DNA from 3 places in the Methylobacterium sp. WL64 genome. Region 1 is predicted to be linked to each of the others. Evidence: riboswitches for the same ligand, from Rfam matches in the RefSeq annotation. Region 1 holds a riboswitch; each other region holds the start of a gene.

Region 1 (3,784 bases):
TGGAGCCGTTCAGGGCCACATCCGGAGGACATCGATGCAGCCTTCCCCAAACAGCCCTGATGCCACCGTCGCCCTTCTGCGCGGTGCACTGGCCGATCCGACCACGGCCTGGAGCCTCGGCAGCTTCGGTGCCATCGCCGAGTTCATGCGCGATCCGGACGAGCCTGTCCTGGCCCTGCCTGACGATCGCCTGGGACTTGCGACCGCGCGCGGGGCCATCGCCTTGACCCCGAGTTCCGACCTGAGGCCAATCGCCTACGAGACCGCGGTCGCCTCGGGCTGGAACCACGCGGTGGCGCTTTGCCTGCCGGAAGCGACATGCACGATGAACCGGAGGACCGTGGTGACGGAACTCGGGCCCGACCGGAACGCCGCCCGGGTCGAGGATCGCGACGGCATCCTGTTCGACCTCGGCCTCGGCCTGCTCGCCGTGGATGCCTGTGTGCGGGTGCGCGATCCGGAGGCCGTCGAGCGGCTGCGGGCCGGCGTCGGCATGCCCCTGTTCGACCACGCCAACCCCATTGGGCCTCATCTCGTCGCCATGAGCCCGCACCGGGTGTTCCTGGCGCGGGTCGGGCGCATCGAGGTCTATGCCCCAATCCCCGGGTCCGGCGGTACCAGTCCTGAAGGTCCGCATACGCATGTGCTGCCCAAGCTCCTGCGCGCCGGTCGGACCCATGCCGCAACGACGCCGATCCCCACGGGCTGGGTCCCCTGCGGCGGCCTGCACCCGGCGCACCCCTACAAGGACATGATGGGCGACCGCATCGCCTTCGACGCCGGCCGCTACGAAGCGTTCCAGGCGATGCTCGACCATTGGGGTGATCCGGAACTCGTGGCGATCAAGCGCGGCGGGCCCGAGGCGCCCGGCGGCACGGTGTCGACCCGCCACGCCCAGGGCGCACGGCGGGTCGCCGAGGCCCAGGCTCGTTACCTACGGGGCGAGATCATCGAGGGCTCGGCGAGCGACGACGAGGATGCGGAGGCGACGGCCTGACCGTGACCCGGACGGTGCCCGGCAGGAATCGTCCGGGGGCACCGCAGAGGGTGATCGGCCTGATCGGCTGCCCGGGCGCGGGGAAGACGACCTACGCCCGCCGCTTCGACCCTCTCGACGGCTGGGTTCACCTCACCCTCGACGACTTCCGGCAGACCCTCTGGCCGCCGCACCGGCAGGTCTACTGGGAACTCAGGCAGGGCTCACATGACGATGCGGCCCGGGACCTCCTGCACCGGGTCAAGGAAGCAGCCCTGGATGCCGCCCTGACGAGCGGCTTCAGCGTGGTGATGGCGGACACCCATCTCACCAGATCTGTGTTCGAGCGCGAACTCGGGATCGTCGCCCGACACGAGCTCACCGTGGAGTGGAAGGTGTTGGATGTGCCATGGGAGGTCCTGAAGGCCCGCAACGCGGAGCGTGGTCGCGTGGACCCGTCGCATCGCCAGCCGGATGAGGTCCTCCGGTTCACCTACGAGGTTTTCCAATCCCCGGACGCTTGGTGGCGTAGCTTGCCGCCGGAGCAGGTCGAGGTCCTGACCTGACGGACGCAGCGAGCGATCCGTGTTCCCAAGTGTTGCCGGCAGGGCATAACCTCTCGTGTATTGCACTCGGTCCGTTGACGGGCATGGGCGTCGGCATGTTAGCTCGGCCATGACGGTTCCTCCCCGGAGGATCAAAAGGGAACGCGGTGCGGGGGTAGCCCCAACGCCGCGGCTGCCCCCGCAACTGTAAGCGGCGAGCCCTTCGCCACCGACGTCACTGAGCGGCATCGCTCGGGAAGACGGTGAAGGGCGATGACCCGCGAGCCAGGAGACCTGCCGTCAGTCGTGGTCACACGCGAGACACGCTGGGCGGGGTGCCCCGGCGGGTGCGGAAGCATGTGCGTTGCGCGTGGTTCGGCCTCGTTCGCGGTGACGTGCCACTGCCGTCGCCCGAGGCCCATCAACGTGTCCCGTTCACCGTCCATCCCGCTGATGTCCGTGCTGGCCCTGTCCTGCGCGATCCCCGCCGCCGTCGCCGCCCAAGGGGCGCCCTCTAGCGAGACCGCCGTGGTGCTCGATGCGCTCTCGGTCGAGGGGACCCTCACCGCCACGCCGACCTACCGGGTGCCGGAGCTCTACAGCGGCACCAAGACGATCACGCCCCGCCTCGACCTGCCGCAGCAGGTCGACGTAATCCCCCGGGAAGTCCTGATTGACACAGCCGCGACCCGCGTTGAGCGCGCGCTCGACTACGTGCCCGGGGTCGGAAAGCAGAACGATTTTGGCGCCCAGAACCTCGCCCTGTACTCGGTGCGCGGCTTCGCAACCCAGGATATCTTCCAGAATGGGTTCAACATCGCCCGCGGTTACAACGGCGCCCCCGACACCCAGAACGTCCAGTCCATCGAGGTCCTGAAGGGCCCGGCCGGCGCCCTCTATGGCCGCAGCGATCCGGGCGGGACCGTGAACATCCTCACCAAGCAGCCCGTAGCGCGACCCTTCGTCGAGATGGGCACCCTGTTCGGCAGCTTCGGCACCGCCCGCACCACGGTCGATGCCGGCGGTGCACTGAGCGAGGACGGCAGCGTGCTCTATCGCTTCAACGGCGCGCTCGCCCGCCAGGACAGCTTTAGGGATTACGTCGACGGCGACCGCGTGCTCCTGGCACCGGTGGTGAGCTGGCAGGTCACGCCCGATACCAAGATCACGTTCGAGGCGCAGTACCTGCGCAACCGTCAGACCTTCGACCGCGGCACCGTCGCGGTGAACAATCGCCTCGGCCTCGTCCCGCGCTCGCGCTTCTTCGGCGAGCCCAGCGACGATTCAGTGTCGGAGGCCGGGATCCTGCAGGTGCGGTTGGAGCACGCCTTCAACACCGACTGGCATTTGCGCGTCGCCACGCACCTCAACACCGGAAGCCTCACCGGCCTGCAGACCGGCGCGACCGGGATCCTCGATGACGGGCGCACGCTGCTGCGCGAGTTCCGCCAGCACGACTTCACCTGGGGCGTCGCCATCGGCCAAGCCGAACTCGTCGGCCGCTTCGAGACCGGGCCCATCGCCCACACCTTGCTGCTCGGCCTGGAGCACGAGCGCTACAACAGCACCGAGAACCTCCTGCGCTCGACCCCGCGTCTCGACCCCTTCGCCATCGACATGTTCAACCCGGTCTACGGGCAGGCCAAGCCTCCGTTCACGCGCCGCTACAGCGCCAGCGAGAACGTCGGCAACACGGCGGTCTACCTCCAGGACCAGATCGCGCTCAGCCCGGAATGGAAGCTGCTGCTGGGCAACCGCACCGACTTCTACAACCAGACCTTCCGGGACAAAGTCGCGAACGAACGGACCGAGCAGGACCGCACCGGCTTCTCGCCGCGGGCCGGCCTCGTCTACCAGCCGCTGTCGTTCCTGGCACTCTACGGCAACGTCGCCGCCTCGTTCCGCCCCAACACTGGCTTCGACAGCGCGTCCCGGCCCTTCGCGCCCGAGACCGGGTTCGCCTACGAGGTCGGGACCAAGCTCGACCTGTTCGACGGCCTCAGCGTGACGGCGGCCGCCTTCCACATCGAGAAGGAGAACGTGCTCACCACCGACCCGGCGGACTTCTTCTTCCAGATCGCCGCGGGGGCCGTGCGCAGCCAGGGCTTCGACGTCAGCCTGGTCGGGCAGGTCACGCCCGAGTTCCGGGTGATCGGCGGATACGCCTTCATCGACGCGGCGGTCACTCGCGACGAGGTGCTGCGGGTCGGCTCGCCGCTGCTCAACATCCCGCGCCATAGCGGCTCGCTGCTCGGCATCTACG
Region 2 (3,784 bases), on a different contig from region 1:
GCGCGAGCGGATGGAATTGTCCTCGATCAGCGGGCGCGGCCCGAAATACCGGAACCGCAGGGAGCCGAACCAGCCGAGCGGCGCGCCGAAGGTGATGCCGGCCGACGCGATGGTGGTAGGCGCCTCCGGCACCCGGGTGCCGACTGGGTCGGAATCGGAGAACCGGGCGTTGGTGATCGTCAGATCGCCCTCCAGCGACAGGAACGGCGTCAGCGCGTAGCGGTTCGTCCACTCGACGCCGAAGCGCCGGGTCGGGCGGCTCGGCTCCGTGGTGCCGGTGTCGCCCTGGAACAGGTTTTCGGACGCGAAGTCGAGCCGGAACAAGGCGAGGCTGGTCTCCAGCCCGGCGATCGAGCGGTTGCGCAGCCCGACCTCGTAGCCGGTCGAGGGCACCAGGAACGGCGCGCGGCCGATGTTGAACAGGGGGCTTGCCGGATCGACCGTGGCAGTCACCCCGCGCACGTCGTTCGAGTGGAAGCCGCCGCCGTAATTCACGTAGAACTCGGTGTCGAACCACGGTCCGAGGGTCAGGCCGAGCTTAGTATTGACGATGCCGTCGCGGGCCCGGCCCGAATTGGCCGGCGTGTCCGAGGCGACGCGGGCATCATAGCAATCGGCGCGGAAGCCGAGGCTGGTGCGCAGCCAGTCGGTCCAGCGCACCCGGTTGTCGAAATAGAAGGCCCCGCTCGTCTCCAGCACCCGATCGTCGAGCACGCCCGAGCGGTATTGCCGGTTCGTCGTGTTGAACAGCCCGACCCGGATGCTGTCGGTCCGGGTCTGCACGCCGACCTCGTTCTCCATCGGACGCCCGAACAACGCGCCCTGGAAGATGTGCAGCGCCTCGCCGCCGCCGATGATGCGCTGGTCGAGCTGGTGGAACTGGTCGCCCGCGACGGGGTCGTTGAGGACATAAGTGAAGTCGTTGAACAGGTTGAGCTGCGAGCGGATCACGTAGGCCGAGGCCCGGGTCACGCCTGTGTCGTCGGTGCTGCTGAAGCGGCCGGACAGCGAGAGGCGGCTCGTATCCCCGCCATCCGTGGGGTTGATCGTGCCGTATCGGCCGATCAGCCCCTGAGCGACGGCCCGCTCGGGGATCTGGTTGGTGGCGGTCCAGCGGCTGGCATAGGCCATGCCCGTGACCGAGAAGCCGTCGAGCGCCGTGCCCTGGCTGTAGCGGGCGACGGTGCTGATCTTGCGCAGGGCGTCCGGGACCACCCACGGACCGTCGTAGACCTGTGCGTCGGCCGCGACCAGGAGGTTGCCGTCCCCGATCGGGGTCGAGGCGATGGTGAGCGCGCGCTTGTAGCCGAAGCTGCCGATGGCGGTGAGCGCGAGGTTTTTCTGGACGGTGTCGAGATAGTCGATCCGCACCGAGCCGGCGGAGGCGAAATCGCCGTCGCGTACGAAGTACGGCCCCTTGTGGAACTCCACCGCGCCGACGAGTTCGGGGATCAGGAAGTTGATGTCGGCATAGCCCTGCCCGTGGGCGTGGGTGCGCATGTTGAGCGGCATGCCGTCCAGGAACAGGGCGATGTCGGTACCGTGGTCGAGGTTGAAGCCGCGCAGGAAGAACTGGTTGGCCTTCCCCTCCCCGCTATGCTGGGTGACGATCAGGCCCGGCACCGCCTCCAGCACCTCGCCGGGACGCGTCACCGGCCGGCTGTTGAGCTGGGCGCCCGTGATCACCCCCGCGCTGGCGGAAGCCACGGGCAGGAGCGGGCCGCCGATGCCGGTCACGCCGCTGACATAGCCCGCACTCGCGGCGGCACCGCCCCGCGGGGCCCCGGAAGGCTCTGCGGTGACCGAGATCTCGTCGAGCGTCGCCTCGGTGTCCTGGCTCGGCCGGGATCCGTCCCGGGCGGAGGCCGCCGGGGGCAGCAGCGCCAGGGCCGTCAGCACGGCCAGTTTCGAGAGCGTCAAGCGCGGCACAGGACGGGACACGGGACCTCGGGCGACGGCAGTGGCACGTCACCGCGAACGAGGCCGCGCCGACCGCGCTCGCGCGGGCGTCCCGGCACCCGCCAGGACACCCCGCCCAGCGCGTTTCGCGTGTGACCACGACTGACGGCAGGTCTCCTGGCTCACGGGTCGCCGCCCTCTCGTCGTCTTCCCGGGCGAGGCGGCCCAGTGACGTGGTGACGAGAAGGCTCACCGCTTACAGTTGCGGGGGCAGCCGCGGATTCGGGGAAGACCCCTCACCGCGTTCCCTTTTGATCCCCGAAGGGAACCGTCCCGGCCACCTTCGAGCCAAGGCTTGGGTCCCGTCAACGTCCCGGCACCGGTTGGCGGCGTGTGTGTCTATCGGATGACACCGGGCCCTCGGCCGGCTCTCGTTCCAGCCGAACGAGGCCGCCGACCGGGGGACTCGTCCCTCCGATCCCGGACGGCTCCGGGCGATGCTACGCTAATGGTATCGCGAAGCTTTTCCGCCCGGACCTGCGGCTCCCGCTGCGGCTCCGGTCCGTCCCGCGAGGGGCCGCGTTCCAGGGCTGTCCGTGGTCCGCCAGCGCGGGCCGACCGGCGTTCGGGGCGATCCACGCATGCCGGCCCGCCACATCCTCGCCGCGAACGTGCACACAAGCTTGGCGCGTACAACGATCGAGAGTGGCGACGCCGGGCAGGGCGATCGCCCTGCCCCGAGGCCGGAGGACGGAGCGCTGATGCATGCAGGGTAGCGAGAGGATCAAGACCGTTTCGGGGCTGGTCGCGCTGGCGCTCGCCGGCGGCCTCGGTGCGTGCAACACCGCGTCACCCCTGACCACAGGATCGATCCTCGGCCGCAAGCCGTCGATGGTGGTCACCGACGCCGAGCGCGACTGCCTCGGCCGGGCCATGTATTTCGAATCGAACCGCAGCGACGAATCCGGTCTGCTGGCCGTCGGCACCGTGGTCATGAACCGGATGGAGGCCGCGATCTTCCCGGGCGGCATCTGTGCGGTGGTCGGGCAGCCCGGGCAGTTCGCCCCCGGCGTCCTGACCAAGCCGATGCAGGACCGCGACCTCCAAAAGGTGGCGGATGCCGCCGACGCGGTGCTGGCGGGCGAGCGTCACCCGAAGGTCGGGAAGGCGATGTATTTCCACACGGCCGGCCACCACTTCCCGTACACGAACATGCACTACGTGGCCGTAGCCGGCGGCAATGCCTTCTACGAGAAGCGCAACTCCCGCGCCGCCAAGGCGGAAACGCCGGCGCCCGCCGCCCTGCCCCCGACGGTGTCGAGCTACGCGGCCGGCCCGGCTGCGCCGACGCGTTAGCGCTGCGCACAACGATCCGAACGGCCTTGCCGGATCCGGATCGCGCTTCCGGCGCGGGTCCCTCCCCTTGCCGCAAGCCTGCGCCCCGGCACCACCCGCTCGCAGCGCGTGTCCATCCCGCTGCGAGCGTGGCCGCCCGCGACCACGCGGGCCGGCGGAAGCCGCCGCAAGCCATACATCGGGACGCGGCTCCCGACAGGGACGCGGATCGACCGGCATAGAACGAGGCGGTGCTGTCGATCGCACCATCTTGACCGGTCATCGCAGATGAAGTGACATCGCGCGCGGCGGTAAATCTGTTGATTGGCTCCGTGACCCGCGGAGGCGAGATTTACATCGACGGGCGACGCCTTAGCTTGTCGGTTAGAACTACCCACGAATCACGGATCTGCCGCCGATGATTGCCCACAGGGTAGCGCTCGCTGGTGCGGTCCTCATTCTGAGCATCGCACCGGCAGCCTCTCAGTTGCGCCGCCCGATGACCTGTACGGAGGACGTCTCGGTGGGGCTCGACGCGGCCCCCGGCCCC
Region 3 (3,784 bases), on a different contig from region 1:
CGACGAACGATATCAAGGCATGGGGACTGGTCCCCCTGCGATCGTCACCCGGTCCCGCGCGGAAACGTGCCGAGGTGTTTTCCGGAGCCGTCCATCATGCGTCGCAAAGCGGTGCGTCCCGGCCAAGAAGCGACGACAAGGCGTGGAGGCCCGACCAATGCGCGTTCACCCCGCGTCGCGCAGGGGAGATCCGGTAACGGCCCGGCATCCCGGACAACCGGTCGCCACGAATTGAGCTCACCCAAACGCGTGAACGCGCTTGACGATTACCTGAGGCCTTTCGGTCGGGGTCTGGACGCCGGTCCGGCCCGCGAGTTCCCTCTCGACCTTCTGTTCGAGTTTCCGCGCGCGCGAGATATCGTAGTGGGTCTGCATCTCCATCAGCATCTCCATGCGGGCCCCGAACACCTTCTCGACCCGCAGAGCCAGTTCGGCCGTAAGAGCGATCTTCTCGTTCAAGAAGTCGGACAGCGTTTGGCGCGTCACGTTGAGCAGGCTGGCCGCAGCCATGACGGTTAGGTTACGCGGCTCAAGGATATTGCGGCGAACGAACCCGCCAGGATGACAGGGATTCTCTAATACATAAGGTGAATTCATAATGATTCTCCTACCAGGTTTTGCAAATTTGGCGAATAAGCGACAGAGCGAAAACCACTATTTTAGCCGATGCGCCGTCTTGAACCACCTCCGATTTCGGCTCGAAAATTTTACGCGACAGATCAAAAAAAGTTCCGGTATTTTTATAAAGGTAAAAAGCGGATGTCAATTTGCTTAGTTCCAGAATAACAACGCTGATATTTGGAAAATAAATTTATAATTCGTTAGAACAGCAAGTCATGTCCAAAAATACTAGTACGGTGGAAATACAAAATTTTGCGCCATACCGTCGGGGGCCCGTGATCCGTTAAGCATCGCGCGAGGCGATCGTGCGCCTGATCGCAGGCCGCCCACGCAGGGGGCCGGATATCCACACGCTTGACGTTCCACCGGCATACAGCCACGCTAGTCGGCGACGGTTCCCCTCGGGGATCAAAAGGGAACGCGGTGAGGGGCCTGCCCTGAAACCGCGGCTGTCCCCGCAACTGTGAGCGGCGAGTCCTTCACCACCACGTCACTGGGTCTCAAGCCCGGGAAGACGGTGCGAGGGCGGCGACCCGCGAGCCAGGAGACCTGCCGTCAGCCGTGGTCACACGCGAAACGCGTCAGGCGGGGTGTCCTGGCGGGTGTCGAGACGGCCGTGCGCGAGCGCGGTCGGCGAGGCCTCGTTCGCGGTGACGTGCCACAGCAAGCGCGCCCGCGTCCCGGTTCCCGATGCTTTCCCTTGTCGTGCCGATCCCGGCCGCGTTTGCACGCGGCCTGATCCTTCACCCGGGCCGCCGCGCGTGGACCGGACCGGATCAGACACGCATCCGCAATTGTAATGTTATTACATTGCTATTAGGGCATCTGAACCGGCGGCCGCCGCGCTCGGACCTATCCTCACCATGTCGCGATCCAAACTTCCTCGTCGCAGCCGGCGTAGACCGCTCTGCGGTGCCATGCTCACGCTCCTGGCAAGCCCGGCCGCAGCCCAGGAAACCGTGACCCTCGATCAGCTCTCCGTCGAGGGGGAGGGCGGCGTCAGCCTGACCCGCGCTGCGCCGACCGGGCTGAACCTGCGCACGCCCGACCGGACCGCGAGCCGGCTCGGGCTGACGCCGCTGGAGACGCCGGCGAGCGTCGATATCGTGTCGGGCGAGACCGCACGGCTGCGCGGCCAGGACACGATCGCCGAAGCCGTGACCCAGGACGCCACCGGCATCACCACGATCGCGGCGCCGGGCAACGGCAACGGCGCCTTCACGTCGCGCGGTTTCGCGGGCCCGAACTCGATCCAGCAGCTCTACGACGGCACACGCTTCTATGTCGGGGCCAACACGGTCACGTTCCCGTTCGACACCTGGAACGTCGAGCGTATCGAGGTGCTGCGCGGCCCGTCCTCGGTGCTCTACGGCGACGGCGCCATTGGCGGCGTGATCAACGTGGTGCCGAAGAAGCCGGTCTTCGCGCCGATCAACACCGCGCGCGCGGTGATCGGCACCGACGGCGTCGCGCGGCTGGCGCTGGATTCGGGCGGGGCGCTCGGGCGCGAGGAATTCGGCGACACCTTCGCGTACCGCCTCAACGTCAGCGGCAACCGCGCGGATGGCTGGATCCGGCCGGAGGGCGATTTCCGCAACCTCGCCGTCTCGGCCGCCCTGCTGTTCCAGCCGAGCCCGGACCTCGCCGTCACGGTGAGCCACGACCTCGGCTACCAGGAGCCGGCGCGCTACTGGGGCACGCCCCTGGTCGAGGGTAGGATCCCGGACCTGATCCGGTTCAACAACTACAACGTCCGCGACGCGAAGATTACCTGGTCGGATAACTGGACCCAGTTCAAGACCGAGTGGACGCCCTCGGACGACATCATCGTGCGCAATACGGCCTATCGGCTCACCAGCCGGCGGCATTGGCTCGATACCGAGCAATACACCTACAACCGCGGCACCGGGCTGGTCGACCGGGGCAGCTACACCGAGATCTACCACAGCCAGGAACAGGTCGGGAATCGCCTGGACGCGAGCGTCAAGGGCAACCTGTTCGGCCTGCCGAACGCGTTCGCGGTCGGGTTCGACGTGAACCACATCGACTTCCGCCACACGAACAATTTCACCTTCGACCAGACCACCAGCGTGCCGCTGATAGGCTACGATCCAGGATACTTCCCGCAGAACGGGCGGGCGCAGCCGGCCTACGCGACACAGACCAGCCAGGCCTCGGTCTTCGCCGAGGACCGGGTGATCCTGTCGGACAAGCTCTCGTTCCTCACCGGCGTGCGCCTGGACGTGCCGACGCTCCGTCGCGAGGATTTGCAGAGCGGATCACAGTTCGAGAAAACCTATCAGGCGCTCGGCTACCGGTTCGGGCTGGTCTACAACCCGACGCCGGACAACGCGCTCTACGCCCAGTACAGCTTCGCGACCGACCCGGTGAACAGCCTCATCACCCTGACGCAGTCGCTCTCAGGGTTCCAGCTCGCCACCGGCACGCAGGTCGAAATCGGCGCCAAGGGCCTCGCATTCGACGGCGCACTGGAATGGACGGTTGCCGGATACCGGATCGTCAAGGACAACCTGATCTCGACCGTGCCGGGTCAGCCGACCGTGTCGACCCAGGTCGGCCAGCAATCCTCGCAGGGCTTCGAGCTGGCGCTTGGCTGGCACCTCGCCCCGGGCTGGCGGCTGGACGGCAACCTCGCGCTCCTGCACGCGCAATACGATACGTTCAATCAGAGCGTGAACGGCGCGACCGTCTCGTATGCCGGCAACCAGCCGATCGACGTGCCCGAGCGGGTCGCCAACCTGTGGCTGACCTGGGACTTTGCCCGCGCCTGGACGGCACGCGTGGGGCTCCAGAACGTCGGCCAGGTCTACAGCGACTTCTCCAACACGGCCCGGCGCCCGGCCTACAACCTCGTCAACCTCGTGCTCGACCATCAGGTGACGGCGGATTCGCGCCTGAGCCTGCGGGTCTACAACCTGTTCGACAAGGTTTACGCGATCAGCGGCAATGCCGTGAACGGGGTCGGCACCAACTGGCTGCTCGGCCGGCCGCGCTCGATGGAAGTCGCCTACACGGTGACTTGGTGAGGCAGCGGGTCGGCAAAGCCGCGCGTCGCTGGCTGCTGCTGTTCCACCGCTGAGCCGGGATCGCCACGGCCCTGATCTTCGCCCTGTGGATCGGCTCCGGACTGGTGATGCTCTAC

The links. A riboswitch is a leader RNA that binds a small molecule or an ion and turns the genes downstream of it on or off. The one in region 1 is predicted to bind cobalamin.
Region 2: it holds a riboswitch for cobalamin, as region 1 does, so the genes downstream of both, FV242_RS08100 (TonB-dependent receptor) here and FV242_RS05995 (TonB-dependent siderophore receptor) in region 1, are expected to answer to the same signal.
Region 3: it holds a riboswitch for cobalamin, as region 1 does, so the genes downstream of both, FV242_RS05185 (TonB-dependent siderophore receptor) here and FV242_RS05995 (TonB-dependent siderophore receptor) in region 1, are expected to answer to the same signal.

What each region holds. Positions count from the first base shown of each region.
Region 1 is NZ_VRVA01000007.1:85,798-89,581, forward strand. It holds gene FV242_RS05980 (ABC transporter ATP-binding protein) at 1-60, shown strand, start outside; gene FV242_RS05985 (hypothetical protein) at 35-997, shown strand; gene FV242_RS05990 (AAA family ATPase) at 1,048-1,542, shown strand; cobalamin riboswitch at 1,639-1,838, shown strand; gene FV242_RS05995 (TonB-dependent siderophore receptor) at 1,948-3,784, shown strand, end outside.
Region 2 is NZ_VRVA01000011.1:15,967-19,750, forward strand. It holds gene FV242_RS08100 (TonB-dependent receptor) at 1-1,809, opposite strand, end outside; cobalamin riboswitch at 2,049-2,247, opposite strand; gene FV242_RS08105 (cell wall hydrolase) at 2,665-3,255, shown strand; gene FV242_RS08110 (hypothetical protein) at 3,653-3,784, shown strand, end outside.
Region 3 is NZ_VRVA01000006.1:67,590-71,373, forward strand. It holds gene FV242_RS05180 (HigA family addiction module antitoxin) at 238-597, opposite strand; cobalamin riboswitch at 997-1,193, shown strand; gene FV242_RS05185 (TonB-dependent siderophore receptor) at 1,539-3,668, shown strand; gene FV242_RS05190 (PepSY domain-containing protein) at 3,776-3,784, shown strand, end outside.